DNA from 2 places in the Bradyrhizobium sp. UNPA324 genome. Region 1 is predicted to be linked to the other one. Evidence: predicted binding sites of a transcription regulator. Region 1 holds the regulator's gene; the other holds the start of a gene.
The links. The regulator PhoB, encoded in region 1, activates phosphate uptake and scavenging genes when phosphate is short. The targets are predictions, from matches to a motif close to TGTCATNNANCTGTCAT.
Positions count from the first base shown of each region.

Region 2: the regulator PhoB is predicted to act here: its motif matches at 4,063-4,079, upstream of UNPA324_RS27450 (UDP-2,3-diacylglucosamine diphosphatase).

Region 1 is NZ_LFJD01000004.1:3,943,762-3,949,542, forward strand. Features, by position in the region: gene UNPA324_RS19055 (GcrA family cell cycle regulator) at 1-361, shown strand, start outside; gene phoB (phosphate regulon transcriptional regulator PhoB) at 651-1,358, opposite strand; gene phoU (phosphate signaling complex protein PhoU) at 1,381-2,097, opposite strand; gene pstB (phosphate ABC transporter ATP-binding protein PstB) at 2,109-2,927, opposite strand; gene pstA (phosphate ABC transporter permease PstA) at 2,924-3,769, opposite strand; gene pstC (phosphate ABC transporter permease subunit PstC) at 3,774-4,763, opposite strand; gene pstS (phosphate ABC transporter substrate-binding protein PstS) at 4,906-5,781, opposite strand, start outside.
Region 2 is NZ_LFJD01000004.1:5,714,538-5,720,318, reverse strand. Features, by position in the region: gene UNPA324_RS27470 (c-type cytochrome) at 1-440, shown strand, start outside; gene UNPA324_RS27465 (Lrp/AsnC ligand binding domain-containing protein) at 448-693, opposite strand; gene UNPA324_RS27460 (PAS domain S-box protein) at 792-2,735, opposite strand; gene thiD (bifunctional hydroxymethylpyrimidine kinase/phosphomethylpyrimidine kinase) at 3,078-3,878, shown strand; gene UNPA324_RS27450 (UDP-2,3-diacylglucosamine diphosphatase) at 4,103-4,915, shown strand; gene UNPA324_RS27445 (glycosyltransferase family 4 protein) at 4,929-5,781, shown strand, end outside.

The DNA of each region.
Region 1 (5,781 bases):
CGCCAAGAGCCCTTCGTCGGCCGCGCCCCGGCCGCGCAAGGCACGCCCGGCGCAGCACATGATGCGGGTGACCCGCCCCATTGCGCGCGGTAACACCGCGCTGGCGCAGGCCTTCGAGGTCGAGGTCGAGGCCGAGCCGCTCACCTACGACAACGTGGTGCCGATGAGCCAGCGGCTGTCGCTGCTCGAATTGAACGAGGCGACCTGCCACTGGCCGGTCGGCGATCCCTCGAGCCCGGATTTCTTCTTCTGCGGCGGCAAGGCATTGTCCGGCCTGCCCTACTGCGCCCAGCACTCGCGCGTGGCGTATCAGCCGGCAGCGGACCGTCGGCGCGCAGCACCGAAGCCGGGCACGCGGTGAGTTCGCGGATCTAGCTGATTGCAAGAACGGTAGCCGTCACACGACGGCGCCTCGACACACCCGATGTCGTCCCGGACAAGCGCGCCACAAGCGCGCGCAGATCCGGGACCCATAGCCACCGCAAGATGTGGTTACGGGGACTCGGAGTTACCTTTTCGCAAAACAATTGCTGCCTGTGGTTAATCGCGACGAGCGCAAGCGCTCGCGCTGAGGTCCCGGATCTGCGCAGACGCTTGTCCGGGACGACACCGATGTTGTGGCCGCAGCTGCCAACCACGGCTCGCAAACCTTACGTCTGCTCGGCCTTCGCGAAGCGATCGTCGAGCGCGTAGCCGGCGCCGCGGACGGTGCGGATCGGATCCTGCTCGCGGCCGAGATTGAGCAGCTTGCGCAGGCGGCCGATATGGACGTCGACGGTGCGCTCGTCGATGTAGATGTCGCGGCCCCAGACGCTGTCGAGCAGCTGCTCGCGCGAGAACACGCGGCCGGGATGCTCCAGGAAGAACTCCAGCAGGCGATATTCGGTCGGGCCGAGATCGATCGGGCGGCCCGAGCGCGCCACGCGGCGCTTGTCGCGGTCGAGCTCGATGTCGCCATAGGCCAGCACCGTCGCGAGCCGCTCAGGGCTGGCGCGCCGCAAGAGGCCCTTCACCCGCGCGAGCAGCTCTGGTACCGAGAACGGCTTGACGATGTAGTCGTCGGCGCCGGTCGCAAGTCCCCGCACCCGCTCGCTCTCCTCGCCGCGTGCGGTGAGCATGATGATCGGCAGCTGCTTGGTCTCGGGACGGGTGCGCAGGCGCCGGCACAGCTCGATGCCGGACAGGCCCGGCAGCATCCAGTCGAGCACGATCAGATCGGGAATGTGCTCCTTGAGGCGGGTGTCGGCGTCGTCGCCGCGCATCACCGTCTCGACGTCATAGCCGTCGCCTTCGAGGTTGTAACGCAGCAGCTCGGTGAGAGCTTCTTCGTCCTCAACCACCATAATGCGTGCGCCCATGGTGTCGTCGCTCCTTAAGTCTTCAGGTATTCGGGATCGTCGTGGCGAACGTCGTCATGTCGCCCTTCGGCCGCTTGTCGGTGATCGCCTGGCCCTCGATCATGTAGAACACGGTCTCGGCGATGTTGGTGGCGTGGTCGCCGATCCGCTCGATGTTCTTGGCGCAGAACATCAGATGAATGCAGAACGAGATGTTGCGCGGATCCTCCATCATGTAGGTGAGGAGCTCGCGGAACAGCGAGGTGCAGATCGCGTCCACTTCCTCGTCGCCCTTCCACACCGCCATCGCCGCCGGCAGATCGTGCGCGGCATAGGCATCCAGCACCGACTTGACCTGCTGCTGCACCAGGTCGGTCATGTGCTCCAGGCCGCGGAACAGCTTGAGCGGATGGAAGTCGGTTTCCAGTGCGGCGACGCGCTTGCCCATGTTCTTGGCGAGATCGCCGATGCGCTCGAGGTCGGTCGCAACCCGCATGGCGCCGACGATCTCGCGTAAGTCCACCGCCATCGGCTGGCGGCGAGCGATGGTGAGCACCGCGCGCTCCTCGATGCGCTTCTGCAGCGCGTCGAGATCGGCATCGGTGGTGACGACGCGCTGGCCGAGCGGAACGTCGCGGCGGATCAGCGCATCGACGGAATCGACGATCATGCGCTCGGCGATCCCGCCCATCTCGGCGACCAGGCGGGTGAGCTCCTGAAGGTCGGTGTCGAAAGCCTTCGCGGTATGTTCAGTACCCATATTGCGTCTCCTCAGCCGAACCGGCCGGTGATGTAGTCCTGCGTACGCCGATCGGTCGGCGACGTGAAGATCTTGCTGGTGTCGTCGAACTCGATCAGCTCGCCGAGATACATGAAGGCGGTCTTGTCGGAGACGCGCGCCGCCTGCTGCATGTTGTGGGTGACGATCGCGATCGTGTAGTTCTCGGCCAGCTCCTGAATCAGCTCCTCGACCTTGGCGGTCGAGATCGGATCGAGCGCCGAGCAGGGCTCGTCGAACAGGATCACCTCGGGCCGCACCGCGACGGTGCGGGCGATGCACAGGCGCTGCTGCTGGCCGCCGGAGAGCGACAGACCGGAGGCGTTGAGCTTGTCCTTGACCTCGTTCCACAGCGCGCCGCCGCGCAACGCCTTCTCGACGCGGTCGTCCATCTCGGACTTCGAGATCTTCTCGTAGAGCCGGATCCCGAAAGCGATGTTCTCGTAGATCGTCATCGGGAACGGCGTCGGCTTCTGGAACACCATGCCGACCCGGGCGCGCAGCAGGTTGAGGTCGAGCTTGGGGTCGAGGATGTTGGTCTGGTCGAGCATGAGCTGGCCGGTGACGCGCTGGCCCGGATAGAGGTCGTACATCCGGTTGAAGATGCGCAGCAGGGTCGACTTGCCGCAGCCGGACGGGCCGATGAACGCCGTGACGCGGTTGGTGCCGAGCGTCAGGTTGATGTTCTTCAGCGCGTGGTGCTCGCCGTAATAGAAGTTGAGGTTGCGCACCGTCACCTTGGCGGGCGCTTCCGGCAGCGGATGCGACGCGAGATGAGCGCTGGAACTCACGGATACGGACAGATCGGTCATTTTGCAGTCCTCTCGGCGCCGAGGATGCGGGCGCCAATGTTCAGGGCGAGCACGGTGAGCGTGATCAGCAGCGCGCCGCTCCAGGCGAGCTGCTTCCAATAGGCGTAGGGGCTCTGGACGAAGTTGTTGATGGTGACAGGCAGGTTGGCCATCGTCTTGTTCAGGCCGAGGCTGAAGAACTGGTTCGACAGCGCGGTGAACAGCAGCGGCGCGGTCTCGCCGGCGACGCGGGCAGTGGCGAGCAGCACGCCGGTGATGAGGCCGGAGCGCGCGGCGCGGTAGGCGATGCGCTTGATCACCAGCGAGCGCGGCAGGCCGAGCGCGCTTGCCGCCTCGCGCAGCGCGTTCGGCACCAGCAGCAGCATGTCCTCGGTGGTGCGCAGCACCACCGGGATGACGATGACGGCGAGCGCCAGCGCGCCCGCGATCGCCGAGAAGCCGCGCATCGGCACCACCACCGCGCCGTAGATGAACAGGCCGATGATGATCGAGGGCGCCGAGAGCAGGATGTCGTTGATGAAGCGAATCACCGAGGTCAGCTTGTCGTTGGGGCCGTACTCGGCGAGATAGGTGCCGGCGAACAGGCCGAGCGGCGCGCCGATGCCGACGCCGAGCACGGTCATGATGATCGAGCCGACGATGGCGTTGCGCAGGCCGCCCTCCGTCGAGCCCGGCGGCGGCGTGTCCGCGGTAAAGAGCTCGAGATTGAGCCCCGCAACGCCGTTGTAGAGCAGCGTGATCAGGATCAGCGCGAGCCAGGTGACGCCGAAGGCGGCGGCGGCAATGCAGAGCCCGCGGACCACGATGTCCTTGCGGCGGCGGCGTGCGTAGATCGGGTTCATGGCGCTAGTTTCCCGCCTTCTTTTCCAGACGCATCAGCATCAGCCGCGCAGCGGCGAGCACGAAGAACGTCAGCACGAACAGCAGCAAGCCGAGCAGGATCAGGCCGGACTGGTGCAGGCCGTCGCTCTCGGCGAATTCGGATGCGATCGCCGCGGAGATCGTGGTGCCCGGGGCGAAGATCGACGAGGAGATCCGGAACGAGTTGCCGATGATGAAGGTCACCGCCATGGTCTCGCCGAGCGCGCGGCCCAGCGCCAGCATGACGCCGCCGATGATGCCGACGCGGGTGTAGGGGATCACTACGCTGCGGACGACTTCCCAGGTGGTGCAGCCGACGCCGTAGGCGGCTTCCTTCAAGACCGGCGGCACCGTCTTGAACACGTCGACCGAGATCGAGGTGATGAAGGGCAGCACCATGATGGCGAGGATCAGCGCGGCGTTGAACAGGCTGAGATAGGACGGAGGACCTGCGAAGATCGCGCCCAGCACGGGGACGCCGTCGAAGATCCTGATCATAAAGGGCTGGAAGGTGTTGGCCAGGAACGGGCCCAGCACGAAGAAGCCCCACATGCCGTAGATGATCGAGGGAATGCCGGCGAGCAGCTCGATCGCCATGCCGATCGGGCGGCGCAGCCATTGCGGGCAGAGCTCGGTGAGGAAGATGGCAATGCCGAGGCCGACGGGAATGGCGATCAGCATCGCGATGAAGGAGGTGACGAGCGTGCCGTACATCGGCCCGAGCGCGCCGAGCACGGGCGGATCGGCGGACGGCGCCCAGCGCTGCGTCCACAGGAAGGAGAGGCCGTATTCCTGCATCGCCGGGAACGCGCCGACGATCAGCGAGATGATGATGCCGCCGAGGATCAGCAGCACCGAGATCGCGGACAGCCGCGTGATCCAGTAGAAGGTGACGTCGCCGAGCTTGAACGCGCTCAAGGCCTTGGCGCGGTCATACGGTCCGGCGTCGTCGATTACATCGCTCTGAACGGCCATTTCTGCCACGCCGATCCCCTGTACCCGTTTTATACGCTTGTTTTTAGTGCCGTGCCCCGGATGACGCAGCGCCGATCCGGGGCCTGGTTTCTTCAGGTCCCGGCCCAGCGCAGCGGCGCCGCGCGTCCGGGAGAGGCGTGCCTTAGCTCTTGATCTCGGCAGCCCAGGTCTTCTCGATCTGCTGGACGACGCTGTCCGGCATCGGGATGTAGTCGAGCTCCTCGGCCGCCTTGCCGCCGTTCTTGAAGGCCCAGCGGAAGAACTTGATGGCTTCCTGCGAGGCCGCCTTGTCGGTGGCGGACTTGTGCATCAGGATGAAGGTCGCCGCGGTGATCGGCCAGGACTTGTCGCCGGGCTGGTCGGTGAGGATGACGTAGTAGCCGGGCGCCTTGGCCCAGTCGGCGTTGGAGGCGGCCGCCTGGAACGCTTCGACGGTCGGCTGCACGGTCTTGCCGGCCTTGTTGACGAGAGCGGTATAGGTCAGCTTGTTCTGCTTGGCATAGGCGTACTCGACGTAGCCGATCGAGTTCTTGGTCTGGCCGATGTTACCCGACACGCCTTCGTTGCCCTTGGCGCCGACGCCGACCGGCCACTCGACCGCGGTGCCCTCACCGACCTTGCTCTTCCAGTCCGCGCTGGCCTTGGAGAGATAGTTGGTGAAGTTGAAGGTGGTGCCCGAACCGTCCGAACGGCGGACCACGGTGATCGCCTCCGACGGCAGCTTCACGTTCGGATTGAGCTTCTTGATGGCCGGATCGTCCCACTTGGTGATCTTGCCGAGATAGACGTTGGCCAGCGTCTCGCCGTCGAACACCATCTCGCCCGGCTTGACGCCCTCGAGGTTGACCACGGCAACGATGGCGCCCATCACCATCGGCCATTGCGCAAGTCCGTCCTTCTCGAGCTGCTCGGCCTTGAGCGGCATATCGGTCGCGCCGAAGGTCACGGTCTTGGCCTGGATCTGCTTGATGCCGCCGCCCGAGCCGATCGACTGGTAATTCAGACCATTGCCGGTCTC
Region 2 (5,781 bases), 1.8 Mb from region 1:
GCATTTGGAAATTCCTGTTTCTGGACGACAAGCCGCTCATTGCCGACGGCAGCAAGTCACCGCAATTCAATCGCGGCGCCTATCTCGTCAACAGCTTTGGCCATTGCGCCGAATGCCATAGCCCGCGCAACGCGCTGGGCGGCATCATCTCGAGCCAGCGCTTTGCCGGCGGGCCCAATCCGGAAGGTGAGGGCTGGGTGCCCAACATCACCCAGAAGCGCCTCGGCGAGTGGAGCACGAAGGACATTGCCTATTTCCTCAGGAACGGCGAATTGCCCGACGGCGACAGCGTCGGCGGCGCGATGACGCGCGTGATCAAGAATACCTCGCAATTGTCCGACGAGGATATTGCGGCGATGGCGGAGTACCTCAAGTCGCTGCCGCCGGTGGACGGTCCGCCACGACCCAAACGCAAGGAAGCCGGCAAGGAAGCTGGTTAGCTGCGGGCTAGCTGGCGCCAAACGCCTTGAAGGTGATGATGGTGAGGGTGTCCTGGATGCCCGGCAGCACCTGCACCTTCTCGTTGACGAAATGGCCGATGTCGGTGTCCTTGTCGACGTAGAACTTCACGAGGAGGTCGTATTGGCCGGCCGTGGAGTAGATCTCGGAGGCGATCTCGGCTTCGGCAAGCGCATTGGCCACCGTGTAGGACTGGCCGAGCTTGCATTTGATCTGGACGAAAAAAGGGACCATTGCGGGCACTCCGAAAGCGTATCTGGCGGCTAATAGGCCAAAACCGGCACGATTTAGCAAGCGGACTTGCTGGCCGCCAGATGCCGGGTCCGGCGACTCTAGGTCGCCACGGGCGCCGCGGCGAATGCGTCTCTGAGCCGCTGGGCGAGCTCGGCCTTGCGATAGGGCTTGGTCAGCACGATCGCCTGCGGGTGGGCGCGGCCCTGCTCGACCAGGGTCTCCAGTGCGTAGCCCGAGGTGAACAGGACCGGCAGCGAGGGGCGAATCTGCCGCGCCTGATCGGCGAGCTCCCAGCCGCTCATGCCGCCGGGCATCACGATGTCGGTGAACAGCATGTCGATGCTGGGGTCGGTGCGCAGCTGCTGCAAGGCCTCCTTGCCGTTGACCGCGGCGACGACGCGATAGCCGAGGGCTTCGACCCGTCGAATGACGGAGGAGCGAACGAACGGATCGTCCTCGGCGATCAGGATCGTCTCGTATCCCCGCGGCGCTGCGTCCTCGCCGTCGGAAAGGTCGGCCTGTGATTGTCCGGTGTCCGCGCGCGGCAGGTAGATCCGGACCGTCGTCCCAAGGCCTGTGTCGCTGTAGATCGAGACGTGGCCATTGGATTGCTTGGCGAAGCCATAGACCATGCTGAGGCCGAGACCCGAGCCTTTGCCGACTTCCTTGGTGGTGAAGAACGGCTCGAAGGCGCGCTGCGCGACTTCCGGCGTCATGCCTTCGCCGTCGTCGGTGATCGAGATCAACGCGTAACTGCCGGAGGCGACTTCGGGGTGCACGGCGCGATAATCGTCGTCGAGCTTCGTCGACTCCGTGCTCAGGGTCAGGTGACCTCCGGCCGGCATGGCATCCTGGGCGTTGAGCGCAAGGTTCAGCACGGCGGATTCGAGCTGGGCCCGATCTGCGAAGGCCAGGATCGTGCCGGGCCCGGAGGCGGTCGTGATCTCGATGTCCTCGCGCAAGGTGCGCTTGAGCAGCTTGAACATGGACTCGAGCAGGCCCCGGCAGTCAATCGTCTGCGGCTGCAGCAACTGGCGGCGGCTGAATGCGAGCAGCCGCTGCGTCAGCTCGGCGCCGCGCTCGCCCGACTGCGAGATGTCGTCGGCGAAGCGCCGCAGATCGGGCCTCGCCTTGAGCTGCTCGCTCAAATGCTCGGCGTTGCCGATGATGACGGTCAACAGATTGTTGAAGTCGTGAGCGATGCCGCCGGAGAGCTGGCCGACCGTCTCCATCTTCTGCGCCTGCTGAAGCTGCCGCTCGGTCAGCTTGCGCGCCGTCAGGTCGTGGACGATGCCGACGAAGATCAATTCGCCATCCTGCCGCGCCTGGCCGACCGACACGTCCATCGGAAAGGTCGATCCGTCCTTGCGCAGGCCGGTGGCCTCGCCGGCAGTCGCGAAATGCCTCGCAGGGCTGTCGGGCACAGCGCCCGCCTCGGGCATCAGCATCCTGACGTTCCGGCCCATCACCTCGTCGGCAGAGTAGCCGAACAAGCGCTCGCAGGCCGGATTGAACAGCAGGACGCGATCCTGCGCATCGAACAGGATGACGCCGTCGACTGCGGTCTCGACGATGGCGGTGAGGCGCGTCACGCTCTCGCGCATCGCACGCTGCGCGTCGCTGACCTGCTGGAGCAGCAGCGTGGCGTCGCGGCTCTTGATTTCCTCTTCCTCGAGCGCGGCCTGGACTTGGCGCAGCTCGAACGGCGAGGGGATCGTCAGGATCTTCGGCAGCAGCGGCCAGAGCGCGCCCGCCGTGACCACCGATGCCACCGCGGTCGCCGCCTTGACGATGCCCTCGATGCCATAGACTGGGACCCAGAGCGTGTAGATCGACAGCACATGAGTCAGGCCGCAGGCCATGATGAAGATCGCGAAGGCCCAGTAGACCCAGCCGAATTTGAGGTCGCGCCGCCTGGTGACCAGAATTGCGAGGGCAAAGGGAATCGAAAAATAGGCGGCCGCGATGCAGGCGTCGGAGACGACGTGAAGCCAGATCAGCTCGGGTTCCCACAACAGGCAGATGCCGTGCGGCGAAAGCATGGACGAGTCGAGGAGACGTTCGAAGAAGGCCCACATCGTTCCACCCCAGCATTCCATTCCAGGCGGTCCCCGGGCCGGGGCGGCCCGGGACAGCGGTGTCGCCAGGCAGTTCCGCCACTGACGTCTCACGCATCGGCGAAGCAGTTCGCGACTATATCAAGGGCGCGGCGAGGTTGCATTTTCAAGCCCGTATCGTTGCGGGCGCTGGGGCCCGCCGTGTCCGCCTGATTCGGGCTGGGCGCCACGGCGCGAATCAGGCCGGCTGCCGCCGGCGGCTTGCCGGTGTTCCACGGCCGCGCTAGGACAGGCCATGGCGTCCGTATCCAGCAAACGTGCCCGGCGATGACGACCCCGGTCGCACTCACCATCGCCGGTTCCGATTCGAGCGGCGGCGCCGGCATCCAGGCCGACTTGAAGACCTTTGCCGCGCTCGGCGTCTACGGCGCGTCCGTCATCACGGCCTTGACCGCGCAGAACACGCGCGGCGTCAGCGGCATCCACGCGGTGCCGGCGCAATTCGTCACCGAGCAGATCGATGCGGTGTTCTCCGATCTCGAGATCGGCGCGGTGAAGATCGGCATGGTGCCCCAGGTCGGCAGCATCGACGCGATCGCGGCCGCGCTGTCGCGCTGGTCGCCGCGGCACGTCGTGCTCGATCCCGTGATGGTTGCGACGTCAGGGGATCGTCTGCTCGCCGCGGAAGCCGTCAATGCCCTGCGCACAAAACTGATACCGCTGGCGTCGGTGATCACGCCGAATCTGCCGGAGGCCGCGGCTCTGCTCGACGAGCCGGTCGCGGCGAGCGCGACGGAGATCGAAAGCCAGGGACGGCGCCTGCTGACCCTCGGCTGCCGTGCGGTCCTGATCAAGGGCGGCCACGGCGAGGGCGCCGAAAGTATCGACTATCTCGTCGATGCCGACAACATGCTCGCGCTCACCGCGCCGCGCGTGGCGACCCGCAACACCCATGGCACCGGCTGCTCGCTATCCTCGGCGGTCGCGGCGGGGCTGGCCAAGGGCGAGGATCTGGCAAGCGCCGTGCGCAACGCCAAGGCCTGGATCAGCGCGGCGATCGCCGCCGCCGACCGTTTCAGCATCGGACACGGCCACGGCCCGATCCATCATTTTCACAGGTTCTACTGACGGCCTTCCCTAGCGATCTCGCCGCTCAGGTGGCGCAAAGCGCCATCCGCCGTGGGCCTGCCCTCCTGGGGGGCGAGAGCCCTCCTGCGGCGCCATGTCGCCTGATTGTCGCATGCGGCTGATATTCGCAGGAAGGGCGAGGCTAGGTGTGATTCGTATCTGAGCGTGCCTCGAGGGTCCAATCGGTCATCCCCCTGTCACGGGACATTGTTACAGGCTGGCGCATGGGAAGTTACGATGTGAGTGACGAGAGCCCGGAGCGGCGCTTTCGCACGTTGTTCATCTCCGACGTTCATCTCGGAGCCCGCGGTTCTCAAGCCGATCTTCTGCTCGACTTCCTGCGCTACCATGACGCCGACACGATCTATCTCGTCGGCGACATCGTCGATGGCTGGGCGCTGAAATCGAGCTGGCTCTGGCCGCAATCGCACAACGACCTCGTGCAGAAGCTGCTGCGCAAGGCGCGCAAGGGCGCCAAGGTCATCTACATCCCCGGCAATCACGACGAGTTCCTGCGCAACTATTACGGCACCCATTTCGGCGGCATCGACGTGGTCGAGAATACCGTCCACACCGGCGTCGACGGTAAGCGCTATCTCGTCATCCACGGCGACATCTTCGATCTCGTGGTGCAGAACGCGCGCTGGCTCGCCCATCTCGGCGACAAGGCCTACGATTTCGCGATCCAGATGAATCGTTTGGTCAACTTCTTCCGCCGCCTGTTCAAGGTGCCCTATTGGTCGCTGTCGCAATGGGCCAAGCAGAAGGTCAAGAACGCGGTCAATTATATCGGCGCATTCGAGCAGGCGCTTGCTGCCGAGGCGCGGCGGCACGACGCCGACGGCGTGATCTGCGGCCACATCCACTACGCCGTGATTCGCGACGAGGGCGGCATTCGCTACATGAATTGCGGCGACTGGGTCGAGAGCTGCACCGCGCTCGTCGAGCACGACGACGGCCATTTCGAGATCATCACCTGGGCGGATCATCTGCAGAAGCCGGCAGCCGTCCCGCAGGTTGCAGCCAGAGCTGCATAACAGAGGCCGCCTGATGCGCATCCTGGTCGCGACCGACGGCTGGCACCCGCAAGTCAATGGTGTGGTTCGGACGCTGACCAAGCTCGCTGATGCTGCCGAGGGGCTCGGCGTCGAATTTGTGTTCCTGACGCCGCAATCGTTCCGCACCTTCGCGATGCCGAGCTATCGCGATGTGCGCCTCGCAATGCCAAGGCCCGCCAGAATCGCAAAGCTGATCGAGGAGGCACGTCCCGACAGCATCCACATTGCGACGGAGGGGCCGATCGGCTTGATGGTCCGCCGCTATTGCCGCCAGCGCAGGCTGCCGTTCACGACCAGTTTCCACACCCGCTTTCCCGAATATGTCCGCGCCCGCGTGCCGGTGCCGGGCTCGCTGATCTGGCGGGCGCTGCGCCGCTTCCATGCCCCCAGCCGCGCCGTGATGGCGGCCACCCCTGCGCTCGCCCGCGAACTGACCGAGCGCGGGTTCGACAATGTCGTGCTGTGGCCGCGCGGTGTCGACACCCATGTGTTCCATCCGCGCGCCATCGACCTCTGCCTGCCGGCACCGGTGTTCCTGTCGGTCGGCCGCGTCGCGGTGGAGAAGAATCTCGAAGCCTTCCTCGATCTCGATCTGCCCGGCACCAAGGTGATCGTGGGTGACGGTCCAGCGCGTGCCTCGCTGGAAGAGGCCTATCCCGATGCGATCTTCCTCGGCGAGAAGCACGGCGAGGCGCTGGCGGAGATCTATGCGGCTGCCGATGTGTTCGTATTCCCGAGCAAGACCGACACGTTCGGCCTGGTCCTGCTGGAGGCGCTGGCGAGCGGCCTGCCGGTCGCGGCCTTTCCGGTGAAGGGCCCCCGCGACGTGATCGGCGACGCCCCGG